3 regions of the Arthrobacter sp. LjRoot14 genome follow, and region 2 is predicted to be linked to each of the others. Evidence: predicted binding sites of a transcription regulator. Region 2 holds the regulator's gene; each other region holds the start of a gene.
The links. The regulator HrcA, encoded in region 2, represses chaperone genes, less so after heat shock. The targets are predictions, from matches to a motif close to TTNGCACTCGNNNNNNNCGAGTGCNAA.
Positions count from the first base shown of each region.

Region 1: the regulator HrcA is predicted to act here: its motif matches at 2,361-2,387, upstream of groL (chaperonin GroEL).
Region 3: the regulator HrcA is predicted to act here: its motif matches at 2,987-3,013, upstream of groES (co-chaperone GroES).

Region 1 covers NZ_CAXURL020000001.1:870,987-875,845, reverse strand. Annotated here, with positions in the region: gene ACSQ12_RS04135 (ABC transporter substrate-binding protein) at 1-442, shown strand, start outside; gene groL (chaperonin GroEL) at 541-2,178, opposite strand; gene ACSQ12_RS04125 (ABC transporter substrate-binding protein) at 2,474-3,772, opposite strand; gene ACSQ12_RS04120 (cold-shock protein) at 3,772-3,975, opposite strand; gene ACSQ12_RS04115 (LytR C-terminal domain-containing protein) at 4,145-4,795, opposite strand; gene ACSQ12_RS04110 (DUF3263 domain-containing protein) at 4,845-4,859, opposite strand, start outside.
Region 2 covers NZ_CAXURL020000001.1:2,607,952-2,612,810, forward strand. Annotated here, with positions in the region: gene ACSQ12_RS11655 (16S rRNA (uracil(1498)-N(3))-methyltransferase) at 8-790, opposite strand; gene dnaJ (molecular chaperone DnaJ) at 793-1,920, opposite strand; gene hrcA (heat-inducible transcriptional repressor HrcA) at 2,012-3,025, opposite strand; gene ACSQ12_RS11670 (DUF3097 domain-containing protein) at 3,272-4,123, shown strand; gene ACSQ12_RS11675 (DUF4870 domain-containing protein) at 4,247-4,666, shown strand; gene hemW (radical SAM family heme chaperone HemW) at 4,732-4,859, opposite strand, start outside.
Region 3 covers NZ_CAXURL020000001.1:3,330,094-3,334,952, forward strand. Annotated here, with positions in the region: gene ACSQ12_RS14980 (LuxR C-terminal-related transcriptional regulator) at 1-623, opposite strand, end outside; gene groL (chaperonin GroEL) at 839-2,449, opposite strand; gene groES (co-chaperone GroES) at 2,535-2,828, opposite strand; gene ACSQ12_RS14995 (hypothetical protein) at 3,035-3,433, opposite strand; gene ACSQ12_RS15000 (THUMP-like domain-containing protein) at 3,489-4,733, shown strand; gene ACSQ12_RS15005 (shikimate 5-dehydrogenase) at 4,777-4,859, opposite strand, start outside.

The sequences.
Region 1 (4,859 bases), 1.7 Mb from region 2:
CAGCATCAAGATGCTCCGCGCACCGAGCGTGGACGGAAAAGCGGCAGACAACGGCATGTACTACAAGCCATCAATGTTCTGGTCCGCCTCTTCGAGGTCCAAGAATCCGGAAGCGGCGGCAACGTTCATCAACTACCTGGCAAACAGCCCGGAGGCTGGATCGATCCTGATGACCGACCGCGGGGTCCCTGCCAATTCCGAAGTTCTGACGGCAATTACACCGAAACTGAAGACTGCGGACTCAACGGTGGTCAGTTTCCTCCAGGACATCAAACCGGAGATGGCCGAGGCGCCCCCCGTACCGCCGGTCGGGTCGGGAAGTGTGCAGAATGTCATCAAGCGTTACACCGACGAAGTCCTCTATGACCGCAAATCGCCTTCGGCGGCCGCGGAGGAGTTCAAGAAGGAAGCCGAAGGGATGCTGGCGTCAGCCCGCAAATAATCCAGTACCGGCCCTTCACATCCCAGTCAAAAGCAAAGTGCGGCTCCCTCGAAGCGAGGGAGCCGCACTTTGTTTATGCGTCAGGTGCGCAGGGCAGGTTAGAAACCGCCCATGCCGCCCATACCGCCCATGTCGTCGCCGCCGCCCATGGCCGGAGCGTTCTTCTCCGGCTTGTCGGCCACAACAGCCTCGGTGGTGAGGAAGAGGCCCGCGATGGAAGCAGCGTTCTGCAGGGCAGAGCGCGTTACCTTGACGGGGTCGTTGATGCCGGCAGCCAGCAGGTCAACGTACTGTCCGGTTGCGGCGTTCAGGCCGTGACCTGCGGGCAGGCCGCGGACCTTGTCCACAACAACGCCCGGCTCGAGGCCGGCGTTGAATGCAATCTGCTTCAGCGGCGCGTCAATGGCAACGCGGACGATGTTGGCGCCCGTTGCTTCGTCGCCTTCGAGCTGCAGGTTGGCGAATGCCTTGGCGCCGGCCTGGATCAGGGCAACGCCACCACCGGCAACGATGCCTTCTTCAACGGCAGCCTTCGCGTTGCGGACAGCGTCCTCAATGCGGTGCTTGCGTTCCTTGAGCTCAACTTCGGTTGCGGCACCGGCCTTGATGACTGCAACGCCGCCGGCCAGCTTGGCCAGGCGCTCCTGCAGCTTCTCGCGGTCGTAGTCGGAATCGGAGTTTTCGATCTCGGAACGGATCTGGGAAACGCGGCCGGCGATCTGGTCGGCGTCGCCTGCACCTTCGACGATGGTGGTCTCATCCTTGGTGACAACAACCTTGCGTGCCTTGCCCAGGAGTTCGAGGCCGGCGGTCTCAAGCTTGAGGCCGACTTCCTCGGAGATGACCTGGCCACCGGTGAGGATGGCGATGTCAGCGAGCTGAGCCTTGCGGCGGTCGCCGAAGCCCGGAGCCTTGACGGCGACGGACTTGAAAGTGCCACGGATCTTGTTGACGATCAGGGTGGCCAGGGCTTCGCCCTCGATGTCTTCGGCGATGATCAGCAGCGGCTTGTTGGACTGCATGACCTTTTCGAGGACAGCAACCAGTTCCTTGACGTTGGAGATCTTGGAGTTGACGATCAGGATGTACGGGTCTTCGAGGACCGTTTCCTGGCGCTCAGCGTCGGTGACGAAGTAAGCGGAGATGTAGCCCTTGTCGAACCGCATGCCCTCGGTCAGCTCAAGCTCGAGTCCGAAGGTGTTGGACTCCTCGACGGTGATAACACCTTCCTTGCCGACCTTGTCCAGCGCCTCTGCGATCAGCGCGCCGATTTCATCGTCGCCGGCGGAAATCGATGCCGTAGCGGCGATCTCTTCCTTGGTTTCGATTTCCTTGGCGGACGCCAGCAGTTCGGCGGTGACGGCTTCAACAGCCTTCTCGATGCCGCGCTTCAGGGACAACGGATCAGCGCCGGCCGCGACGTTGCGCAGGCCTTCCTTGACCAGGGCCTGTGCGAGCACGGTCGCCGTGGTGGTGCCGTCGCCAGCGACGTCATCCGTCTTCTTGGCAACTTCCTTGACCAGCTCGGCGCCGATCTTCTCGTAGGGATCGTCCAGCTCGATCTCCTTGGCGATGGAAACACCATCGTTGGTGATCGTGGGGGCGCCCCACTTCTTTTCGAGGACGACGTTGCGTCCACGCGGGCCGAGGGTGACCTTGACGGCGTCGGCGAGGATGTTCAGGCCCCGCTCAAGACCGCGGCGTGCCTCTTCATCAAATGCAATGATCTTGGCCATAACGGCAGTAGTCCTTTCGGGACAGTCGTTAAGAATGAACCTTCACTGCGGTGCCCGCGACGGACGATCCTTCACCGACGGCCTCTGTATGCCGCGCGGATGGGATCTCACCCCAGCAAGGTGTTTCTTTCGCTCCTTGTCCTTCCCGCTCTCTCCGCAGCCGGCCGGAACCGGGCGTTGATTTAGCAGTCAGTCCGTGGGAGTGCTAAATCAATAATTAGCACTCCCCCGGGGAGAGTGCAAGCAGGGATTGCGCCGAAAGGCCCTCCTGCGGCCCGCACTACGCTAGGAGCGATCAGCTGCCCGCCCGGGCGGCAGTTTCGCTTCCACTCATCCGGGCGGTGTTATCCGCGGCGTAAGTGAACACCATGTAGTTGGCGGTGGTGACGTCTCCGTTGGAATCAAAGCCGATGGGCCCCGATTCGCCGTCGTAATCCACCGGCCTACCGGCCTTGATGGCATCCCCGCATTCTTTGTAGCTCCTGCAGGGTTGAACCGCTTCCGCGCCTTGCTGCCCGGAAACCGACATCAGCTTCGCCGCGATGGATGATCCGGCGTCGTCCTGGGCAGCGGCCGCGGCGATGGCGGCCAGGTTCACGGCGTCGTAAGTTTCCGCTGCGAACGTCATGTCCTTGAGCCCGGGATCAACGGCTACCAGTTCCCCTTGGAAGTGCGCCGAAGGGAAGATACCGGGCAGGATCCCGCGCGCGCCCTCGAGTGCTTTGGACCCGAGGGCGGAGCCGTACTGGTTGATGGCGCCGTCGCTGAGAATCAGCTTGCTGCCTGCCATCCCCGCGTTGTTGAGCTCCGCGATTGCGCCCTGGGCGCCGGCCCGGGCCACCAGAATGACTGAATCCGGACCCGCTGCCTTGGCGGAAGCTGCCGCCTGTTGCGCTTGGCCGGCAGTGAAGGCGGCCTCAGCCACCGTTCCAAGGCCGGCAGCTTTCGCTGCCGCGGCAACGGCCACAGAGACATCCTTGCCGTACATCCCGTCCTCGTGGAGGATCGCTATTGTCCGGGCGCCGCTGTCCTTGGCCAATTTCACCAGCACGGGCGCTTGGGCCGTGTCTGCCGCTGACGTACGGAAGTAATATCCGCCGCTCCTGTAACGCGTGAGGCCGTGCGCGGCATTCGCCGGAGAGATGATGGCCACCTTGGCCCGCGACAGGACATCAATTGCCCCCGGGGCGCGGCTCGAATCCGTGGGACCGATGACGACATCCGCCCCTGCGGCCACCAGTTCCTTGGCCTGTGAGGCGGTGTCCTCGCTGTTTTTTTCAGGCAGCAGTTGTACCGGCCGGCCTTTGTGGCCCCCCGCGGCATTGACCTCCTGAACCGCCAGCTTGGCCGCGGCGAGTTGCGAGGCGTTGAGGAAGGACTGCTTCCCCGTGTTGTCCAGCAGCAGGCCTATCCGCAAGGTGCCATCGCCGCCGGCGTCGACTGCATCAACACGGGCGTTGCCGGCCTGGCCGGAGCAACCGGCCAGCAGGAGCGCCGTTCCCGCCGCAAGAACCGCTGCTGCGGTGAACCGCGGCCGCGCGGGTCCGAACCGGGCGGGGCTGCCTGTGCCATGCATTGCCGCGGCGGATGGCATCAGGCCGTCCGGACGTTCTCTGCCTGGGGACCCTTCTCGCCTTCTCCTACCTCGAACTGCACCCGTTGCCCTTCGTCCAGAGCCCGGTAGCCTTCCCCCTCGATGGCCGACCAGTGGACGAAGACATCGTCTCCGGAGTCGTCAACAGTGATGAAGCCATAGCCTTTTTCGGCGTTGAACCATTTAACGGTTCCCAATGCCATGTTGCCCACACTTTCCGGTTGCTCTGTGTCCGGCCCACCTCACTGTGCGCCGTCGGGACGGTCCGCATTGCGACGCGGCACCCGGAATCACTTTAGCCATTGCCATTTGCCGGGGGCAGGACCAGGCCCTGCGAGCCCCCAATAGTTATTCAGGCGTAACCGAAATTCCTTACTGGAAGCCGGGCCCGAGAACCACAACCACCGGCAACTGGAACTCGGCAGAGTCCACCAGCGACGTGATATTCAGGAGTTCCCCCAGAGCCTCCGCGTTCGCTTTCTGCGAGGCCCCGCTGTAGTAGATGACGGAGGACTGCTGCGGCATTCCGCCCCAGTTCCCCACGGGTCCCAGCGTCCAGCCGTCACCGGCGACGATACTGCTCACGCGGCCGGCAAGTCCCGCGGTGGTGGTCCCGTTGTAGACCGCCACGGCCTGGGTTTTATCAACAGCCGGCGCATCGGCGGAAGGAACCGCGGAGGGTGAGCTGCTGGCAGCGGGCGTCTCGCTGGCGGAAGGAGCCGCGCTCGGCTCGGAACCGGCCTCAGCGCCAGGAGACGCGGTGCCTTGCGGCGCCTCGGCGGAAGGGGATGCGGAGGGGCTGACCAGGGCGGACCCCGCCGCCATCAGCGGGCTGCCGGCAGGAGCAAATCCGAGCTTGGGAAGGAACAGGAAGGCCACCAGTCCAATGGCCAGCGCCGCCACGCCGACGGTCAGGATTGGTCCCAGCCGGCGCCTGGGAGCCCCGGAGGCGACCCTATGGACACCCTGTCGCGAGGAGGCCTCAGGGACCCTGTCGAATTCATCCCGAGCATATTTGGTCATGGTAAAACGATGTCCTTGTTGGTTCTTGCTGATTGCCCGGCCCCGACGTCTAAGCGTCAGAGCC
Region 2 (4,859 bases):
TCTGCCGCTACCAGCGTCCGAGGATGTCGCTGGCGAGCACTGTGGCGGCCGGCCCTGCCGTGGATGACCTCAGCACATGGTGCCCCAGCAGGGCCGTGACGGCACCGGCGCCGCAGAGTTTGGTGACTTCCCGCGGACTGATTCCGCCCTCCGGGCCAACAATGAGGAGAATTTCGCGGGGCCCCGGACCCGGCGTCCTGCCGTCGCCGTCGCCGTCGCGCCATTTCTCCAGCACTGCGCGCAGCGGCCGGACGGCATCCTCGTGGAGGATGATCGCCAGGTCCGCCGCGGCGACAGCGGACTGCAGCCCCGCGCCATCGACGGCGGCACGGACCTCGGGGATCCAGGCCCGCCGCGCCTGCTTGGCCGCCGCGGTCACCACCGACTGCCACTTGGCATGGGCCTTGGCGGCACGCTCGCCTTTCCAGCGGACTATGGAGCGTTCAGACTGCCACGGGATGACGGCATCGATCCCCAGTTCAGTAGCTGTTTCAGCTGCCAGTTCGTCGCGGTCGCCTTTGGCCAGCGCCTGTACGAGGACCAGGCGGAGGTCCGGACGCTCCTCGGTTTCGAGGACCGAACACTCCACTGTCAGTTCGCCCTGGCCGACGGCCGCGACGGTGCCGCTGAGCCTCTTGCCCGCGCCGTCGGCTATGTCGACAGACTCCCCCACAGCGATCCGCTTGACGGTGACCGCGTGCCGGGCCTCGGCACCCTGGAGGACAAAGTGCGAACCGGGAACCTGTTCGTCCAGGGCTCCCGGGGTTGCGAAAAAAACCGGGTTGCTCACCGCTACAGGTTACCGAACCGGTCCCGCAGCTTGGCGAAGACTCCCCCGCTGGCGGTGAGTTTTCCCTCGGTGTACTGCTCGCCCCGGAGTTTGGCGAGCTGCCGGAGCAGGTCTTCCTGCGCGGCATCCAGCTTCGCCGGGGTTTCGACCTGCAGGTGGACCTTCAGGTCGCCGCGGCCGTAGCCCCGGAGATGGGTGACGCCGAGCCCGCGCAGGGTGATGACTTCGCCGGACTGGGTGCCCGCCTTGACGTCTATTTCCTGCTGGCCGTCGAACGTGTCCAGGCTGAGCTCGGTGCCAAGGGCAGCGGCGGTCATGGGAATGTGCAGGGTCGCGTGAAGGTCGTCGCCGTCGCGCACGTACGTGGCGTCATTATTGACGCGGATCTCTACGTAGAGGTCACCGGAGGGGCCGCCGGCGGGACCGGCCTCGCCCTGGCCGCCGAGCTGGATGCGGGTTCCGGTGGCCACGCCGGCGGGAACCTTGACCGTCAGTGAACGGCGGCTGCGGATGCGGCCCTGGCCGTTGCACTCGTTGCAGGGATCCTTGATGACGGTTCCGAAGCCTTCGCAGGAGCCGCAGGGGGCGGCCGTCATGACCTGGCCCAGGATGGAGCGGACGGCCCGCTGGACCTGGCCGCTGCCGCCGCAGATGTCGCAGCGCTCAGGGTGGGCCCCGGGCTGGCAGCAGGATCCCTCGCAGGTGGGGCACGTGACGGCCGTGTCCACCTCAAGCTTCTTGTTGACGCCGAACACAGCGTCGCGAAGGTCGATGCGGACGCTGATCAGGGCGTCCTGCCCGCGGCGGACCCGCGAGGCCGGACCGGACGAACCGCCGGCGCCGAAGAAGGTGTCGAAGATGTCCTGGAAGGCAAAGCCCTGCCCGGAGTAGCCGGCGCCGCCGAAGCCGTTATCGGTGCCGTTCTCATTGCCGGTGGTGTCGTAGACCCGGCGCTTTTGCGGGTCGGAAAGGACTTCGTAGGCGTGGGTGACAGCTTTGAAGCGGTCCGAGGCATCCTCACCGGGGTTCACATCCGGGTGCAGGGTGCGCGCAAGCTTTCGGTAGGCCTTCTTGATCTCTTCGCCCGTCGCTTCGGGTGAGACTCCAAGAACGTCGTAGTGGCTGCTCAAAGTTCGTATCTCTTCCTGGTTGTACTGCCTGTTGTGCTGCTGCGCCCCGGAAACCGGGACACGAAGGCCTGGTTGGCTGATGTAGGACCGGTCACGGCCCAAGGATCCTGGAAAGGTAGCGGGCCACGGCACGGACCGCGGCCATGGTGGTGGGATAGTCCATCCGGGTCGGGCCGAGCACGCCCACCTTGGCGCTGGAACCGGGGCCGTAGCCTGTGGCCACCACCGAAGCTTCCGCGAGTCCGTCGTAAGGGTTCTCCCTGCCGATGCTGACAGTGACACCGCGGGGGTCCTGGGCCATTTCGCTGAGCAGGCGGAGCATGACCACCTGCTCCTCGAGTGCTTCGAGGACCGGGCCGATACTCAGCGGAAAGTCAACGTTGGAGCGCGCGAGGTTCGCCGTGCCGGCCATGACCATCCGCTCCTCGCGGGTGCTGCTGGCCAGGGCATCCAGGCCACGGGCCAGTGCCTGGGCGGCGTGCCGGCGTGACGGTTCACAACCGGCGACGACGGCGGGCAGCGCCTGCGGTAGCAGGCTCAGGGGTGTCCCCGCCAGGCTCTTCAGGAACCGCGCGCGAAGGCCGGCGAGGGCTTCATCGCCGAGCTCCTGGCCGACGTCGATAACCCGCTGCTCCACCTTGCCGGTGTCCGCAATCAGCACGATCAGCACCTGACGCGGCGCCAGCAGCACGAACTCGATATGCCGCACCATCGCGCGGCTGAGGTGCGGATACTGCACCACGGCCACCTGGTTGGTCAGCTGCGACAGCAGCCGCACGGTGCGCTCCAGGACATCGTCCAGGTCCTCCGACCCTTCCAGGAGCGTCTGGATGGCGCGGCGTTCGGCCTGCGACAGCGGCTTGACGGCGGATATCTGGTCGACGAAAAGCCGGTAGCCCTTGTCCGTGGGGATCCTGCCGGCACTGGTGTGCGGCGCCGTGATCAGGCCCTCGTCTTCCAGCGCCGCCATGTCATTGCGGATGGTGGCGCTGGAGACTCCGAGGTGGTGCCTCTCCACCAGTGCCTTGGAGCCCACAGGTTCGCGGGAATGGACGTAGTCCTCCACGATGGCCCGCAATACTTCAAGCTTGCGCGGTTCGCTCATTCTCCACCTCCGATCGGCTTTCCCGGTCCGCGGTCCGGCGTTGCGCCGGACGCACGTCCCGTCCTCCGTTAGCACTCGACATGTCTAAGTGCTAACCAGTCTAATATGAGTCGCCGCGTTGTTAGCATTGGTACCGCTCCGGGCGAAACCCGGGAGCGGGACAGGACGTGCAGTTCCGTGAACCCACAGACCCCCTGTTTTCGCTTCTCCTGTTCATTTTTTCTAGCGCAAGGCTGTGTCTATCCGATGTCGTACCAGAACTGGGGCCCGCAGGACATCACCGCGCCCCGGAAATCCGAACTTCCCGAAGTGCCGGTCGAACGCGGCATGGTGCTGGAAGACGTGCAGTCCGGCTGGGTGGGCGCTGTTACCAGGGTGGAGAAGTCCGGCGGCATGCATGTTGTTGCCCTCGAGGACCGGCGGGGCAAATCACGCACGTTCAGGCTCGGCTACGGGTTCCTCCTGGAGGGCCTGCCGATCCGGCTGATGCCCCCGGCGCCGCGACCGCAGACAGCCTCTGCCGGATCCGGCAGGACGGCGTCCGGTTCCGTGCGGGTAGAAGGCCGGCGCGCCCAGGTCGCCAAGGCCAGCCGCATCTGGGTGGAAGGCAAGCACGACGCCGAACTCGTGGAAAAAGTCTGGGGCGACGACCTCCGGGTGGAGGGCATCGTCGTCGAACCCTTGCACGGCATTGACGACCTCGCAGCGGCGGTTGCCGCTTTCCGGCCGGGCCCGGGCCGCCGCCTGGGGGTGCTGGTGGACCATCTGGTTGCCGACTCGAAGGAATCGCGTATTGCCGATGCCGTGATGGCGTCCCCCGGCGCCGCCGGCAATGTGCTGATCGTGGGCCACCCCTACGTGGACGTGTGGCAGGCCATCCGGCCCGCCGTACTGGGCATTGACGCGTGGCCGGTCATCCCGCGGGGCGTGGACTGGAAGACCGGAATCCTGACGGCCTTCGGCTGGCCCCACGAGACCAAGGAGGACATCGGCCTGGGCTGGCAAAGGCTGCTCGGGGCAGTCCGAAGCTACGCGGACCTGGAACCGTCCCTGCTGGGCCGGGTGGAAGAGGTCATCGACTTCCTCACCGTGCCGTAGGCGCCTGTTGAACTCTTCGAATGCACCCCTGACCCAGTATTCTTGATTCGGCGGTTGTTGCTCTTGAGGCAGCGCCCGCTTTTCCGGGAACCACCGCACCACTGCAATCCGAAGGACGACACCGTGGCAGAAGACGCACGTGAACAACGGGACAACCAGGCCGGCCATGGCCAGCCCCAGTATCATGGTGTCCCCGCCAATGCCCTGCCGCTGACGGCCAACGAAGACCGGCAGTGGGCAACACTCGCACACTTCGGCGGCATCCTCGGGTGCGTCCCGTCGCTGCTGATCTACCTGATTTTCAAGGACCGCGGCCCGTTCACGGCGCAGGAATCCAAGGAAGCGCTGAACTTCACCCTGCCGCCCACAATCGCCGCCGTCGTCTGCAACATCCTGGTGATGCTGCCGGTGGTGGGTAACATCTTCGCAGTGCTGGCCACGCTGATTTGGATCGCTGTAACGTGCTTCTCCGTGGCGGCCGGTATCCACGTAAACCGCGGCCAGCCCCACCGCTACGACTTCAACCTGCGCTGGATCAACTAAGCAGCCGGGCCGGGTAACCGGCCCGGCAAGCTAACCGGAGGCGAAGTAACCGCCGGTTCTGCCAATTAGTCGGGCAGGATCCTTCTGACTACGGCGTCGGCGAGCAGCCTGCCTTTCAGGGTGAGGACGAGCCTGCCCTGGAATGCCGCAGCGGGATCCACCAGGCCGTCGGCGATCAGGCCTGCGACGGCGT
Region 3 (4,859 bases), 720 kb from region 2:
CCGATGACGGCGCAGTAGATGATGCCCGAGGGCACCGGCGAGACCTCCCCGGCGATCACTGCGACCATCACCTCGTCAAAGAGCCGAATGCCGCCGCTGGTATCACCGAGCATCAGGCTGGCCTGGCCCCTGCCCAGCAAGGAGAGGGAGATGAGATCCCGGTCTTGGAACCGTTCCCCGACAGCCAGGGCGTCCGCGAAGACCCGGTTGGCACCTTCAGGGTTGCCGCCATACAGCATGCCCAGAGCCGTAGGAAGCAGCAGCATGCCCTCCACCACGCAGGGCTCGTTCAGTTCAGCAACCAGCCGTCCGGCGCGTGCAAACCAGCCGGCGCTGCGGGCCATCTGGCCCGTGTTCATCAGATGCATGCCGATCCACCCGGCGCAGCGCGCCGCACCCGGCACGTCGCCGACAACGAGGTACTCCTCGTGCGCGCGGGTGAGGTTGTCGATTCCCGTGTCGGTTTTGCCCGTCAGGATTTCCACTGTGGCCAGGCGTTCGAGATCGGGCGCTGTAAGCGCGCCACGCCGGTCGGCGTCATGGAACTGTTCGATGGCCTCGGTCCAGCGATGCCCCTCGAAGGCGGAACGGCCCCGGTCAAGACCGGCTTCAGACGTTGCCATGATGCCTCCCCGCGGATCCGGCGGCCCTGTGGCCGGGCCCGTCCCTGAGCGCCCACGGTTGCTCTAAGCGCCACGGTACGCCGGGGATGCCGGGGGCACAAGCACCTGCAAAGGGCCGGGGAACGGCATGCAGGAGGGCACCAAAAAGCCGGCCCGGCGCGGATGGTTTCTGGAAACCGTCCGGCCGGGCCGGCCTTTGTGGCGCTGGCTGGAAGCTAGTGCTTGTGGCCTGCGTGCTCGTCATCGTCGGCCGGCTTCTCAACAACGAGGGTCTCGGTGGTGAGAACCAGCGCTGCGATGGAAGCGGCGTTACGGAGAGCTGCGCGCGTCACCTTGACGGGGTCAATGACACCGGCAGCGATGAGGTCTTCATATTCGCCGGTCTTGGCGTTGAAGCCCTGGTTGACTGCAGACTCGGCAACCTTGGCGGTCACCACGTAGCCGTCGAAACCGGCGTTCTGGGCGATCCAGCGCAGCGGCTGGACGAGTGCGCGGCGCACGATGCCCACAGCCGAGGCTGCGTCGCCTTCGAGGGCGGTGACTGCAGGGTCCTCGTCCAGTGCCTTCAGGGCGTGGATGAGGGCCGAGCCGCCACCGGCAACGATGCCTTCTTCAAGGGCAGCGCGGGTCGAGGATACTGCATCCTCGATGCGGTGCTTCTTTTCCTTCAGCTCCACCTCGGTGGCTGCGCCAACCTTGATGACACCAATGCCGCCGGCCAGCTTGGCCAGGCGTTCCTGGAGCTTTTCCTTGTCCCAGTCGGAGTCGGTGCGGGTGAGCTCTGCGCGCAGCTGGGCAACGCGTGCCGCTACGTCCTCGGCCGTGCCGGCGCCGTCAACAATGGTGGTGTTGTCCTTGGTCACCGTGATGCGGCGGGCCGTGCCCAGCACCTCGAGGCCAACGGAATCAAGGCTGAGGCCGAGTTCCGGGGAGACAACCTGTGCACCGGTCAGGGTGGCGATGTCCTGCAGCATGGCCTTGCGGCGGTCGCCGAAGCCCGGAGCCTTGACGGCCACGACGTTCAGGGTGCCACGGATGCGGTTGACGATCAGCGTGGACAGGGCCTCGCCCTCGACGTCCTCGGCAATGATGAACAGCGGCTTGGAGCTCTGCAGCGCCTTCTCCAGGAGGGGCAGGAATTCCTGCACCGAGGAGATCTTGCCCTGGTTGATCAGGATGAGGGCGTCTTCGAGCACTGCTTCCTGGCGTTCCGCGTCAGTGACGAAGTACGGGGACAGGTAGCCCTTGTCGAACTGCATGCCCTCGGTGAGGACCAGCTCGGTCTGCGTGGTGGAGGACTCCTCGATGGTGATCACACCATCCTTGCCGACCTTGCCGAAAGCCTCGGCCAGCAGCTCGCCGATCTCATCGCTCTGGGCGGAGATGGCTGCAACGTTCGCAACCTGGGAGCCTTCGACCGGACGGGCGTTCTCCAGCAGGCGGGCGGCAACGGCTTCGACGGAAACTTCGATGCCGCGCTTGATCTGGCCCGGGGCGGCGCCAGCCGCCACGTTGCGCAGGCCTTCCTTGACCAGTGCCTGGGCCAGCACAGTGGCGGTGGTGGTGCCGTCGCCGGCAACATCGTTGGTCTTGGTGGCGACTTCCTTGGCCAGCTGAGCGCCAAGGTTTTCGTAGGGGTCGTCCAGTTCGACTTCACGGGCGATGGTCACGCCGTCGTTCGTGATGGTGGGAGCGCCCCACTTCTTGTCCAGCACGACGTTGCGGCCGCGCGGACCAAGCGTCACCTTGACCGTGTTGGCGAGCTTGTCAATGCCGGCTTCAAGCGACCGGCGGGCAGCGTCGTTAAACGCAAGCTGCTTTGCCATGGTTTTGTCCTTTCAAGACAGAAACCCCGCGCCGCTGACCTGTCAGACATGAATCAGACGGATCGGCTGCGCGGGGGTCCAAGAGTTACTTTACGACGATCGCCAGAACGTCGCGGGCGGACAGCACGAGGTACTCGGTGCCGCCGGTCTTGACTTCGGTTCCGCCGTACTTGGAGTAGATAACGACGTCGCCAACGGCTACGTCGACGGGAACGCGGTTGCCATCTTCAAAGCGGCCGGGGCCGACTGCAACAACTTCGCCTTCCTGCGGCTTCTCCTGCGCGGAGTCCGGGATAACCAGGCCGGAAGCCGTGGTCTGCTCTGCTTCGAGCGGGCGGACAACAATACGATCCTCAAGAGGCTTAATAGAGACCGACACTCGGACCTCTCCTTTACGTCAGCAAATTTATGGACTGGAAAACTGTTGCGCCTGCGCATGCAAACCGTCGTCGCGGTGCCGGCAGCAGCGTGGCTGGCAGTTCTTCATGTGTTAGCACCCTCCTAGGGAGAGTGCTAATGATGACTCTATGTAAGTGGTTAGCACTCGGTCAAGGCGAGTGCCAGAATTTCGTCCCGGGTGAACGGCTAGCGCCCTGCCAGGTCCTCAAAGTCGACGTCGTCGCCGTCGTCCGTGTCGTCGTCGTTCGTAACGTTGCGGTTCCGGTACAGCACGACGGCGGCGGCGAGCGCCGTAACCACCGAGGCAATGAGGAACACGAGGCCGCCCGTGCGGACGGCAGCATAGGACTCGCGGATTTCCCGGGCCTCGTCGGTGGCGTCCTGGATGTTCTTGCCGCCCACCGAGTACACCGTTGCGTTGAAGGAATCCAGGAAGAAGATGATGACCAGGAGTGCCAGGCAGACCACGGCGATGGCGGAACCGGCGATCAGCGCAGTCCGGGCATATTTGGCAAGTCCAGTGTGCTGCGGGCGGTCATTGCCCTGATCATCGACGGGTGGCTGCTGCACTGCGCTGTCTTCCATGCCTCCAACCCTAGCCGCACCGCGGGTGCAGGGCTCCTCGATTAGGCTTGATGACATGGCTGACGCACTGCAGGACCTGATCGCCCCGCTCCTGACCAGCGAAGGCTGGGAGCTGCTGGCGTCGCTGGGGCCCTACCGGGAGGACGAAGCGTTCCGGCTCAACGAGTCGCTCCGAAAGGCCGGCCACTCCCCCGCGCTGGTGTCCGCCGTCCTCACCCAGTCCAGGCTGCGGACCAAGGCCGAGGCCAAATTCGGCGAATTCGCCCGGCAGATGATCTTCACGCCGGCCGGGCTGGAGCAGGCCACCCGCCTCAACGTCGCCGCCCGGCACGCAGAACGGTTCGCGGCCGCCGGAATCGAACATGTGGCCGATCTCGGCTGCGGGCTGGGTGCCGATTCCATGGCCCTGGCCTCCATGGACATCCGGGTGACCGCCGTGGAAATGGACGAGACCACGGCGGCCTGCGCCACCATGAACCTGATTCCTTTCCCGCACGCCAGTGTGGTCCACTCCGATGCGACCTCCGTCCCGCTCGAGGGAGTGGGCGGCGTCTGGCTGGATCCGGCCAGACGCACCACCTCGACCTCGGGCACGCGGCGGATCTGGGATCCGGAGGAATTCTCCCCGCCGCTGTCCTTCGTGGAATCCCTTGCTGAGTCCGGGCGGGCCGTGGGCGTAAAGATGGGGCCGGGCATTCCGCATGACTCTGTGCCGGCCGGCTGCGAAGCGCAGTGGGTGTCCGTGGGCGGCGACGTCACCGAGGTGACGCTGTGGTTCAACGCGGTCAGCCGGCCCGGCATCCGGCGGGCGGCGCTGCTGCTGGGCCCGCAGGGCGCGGCGGAAATCACCAGCGGGGAAGAGTTCGACGGCGGCCCGGTGGCGCCCGTGGGTCCGGTGGAGGGGTACTTGTACGAGCCGGACGGGGCCGTCATCCGGGCCGGGCTCGTGGCTGATGTCGCGGCGCGGCTGGGCGGCCACCTCCTGGATGAGCACATTGCCTACATCTGTGCCCCGGAACTCGTGGACACCCCGTTTGCCAGGGCCTACAAAGTCCTTGAGGTCATGCCGTTCAACGTCAAGGCCCTCAAGGCCTGGGTGAAGCAGAACAACATCGGCGTACTGGACATCAAGAAGCGTGGCACATCCGTCACCCCGGAGGAACTCCGCAAGCAGCTTTTCGCGGGAGGCAAGAACGGCGGCAAAGGTTCGAAGGGCAAAAAGACAGCCACCCTGGTCCTCACCAGGATCGGCGAGGACAGGGTGGCCATCTCGGTGGAGCCGGTACAGCCCCGGATCTAACTGCGGACCGAAGCGACCGGGCCCCAAGGTACCGGGCCCTAAGCTACTGGGCCCGCATGAACTCTTCTGCCTCCCGGACCTGCTCGTCGGTGGGCCGGACGCCGGTGTAGAGCACAAACTGCTCCA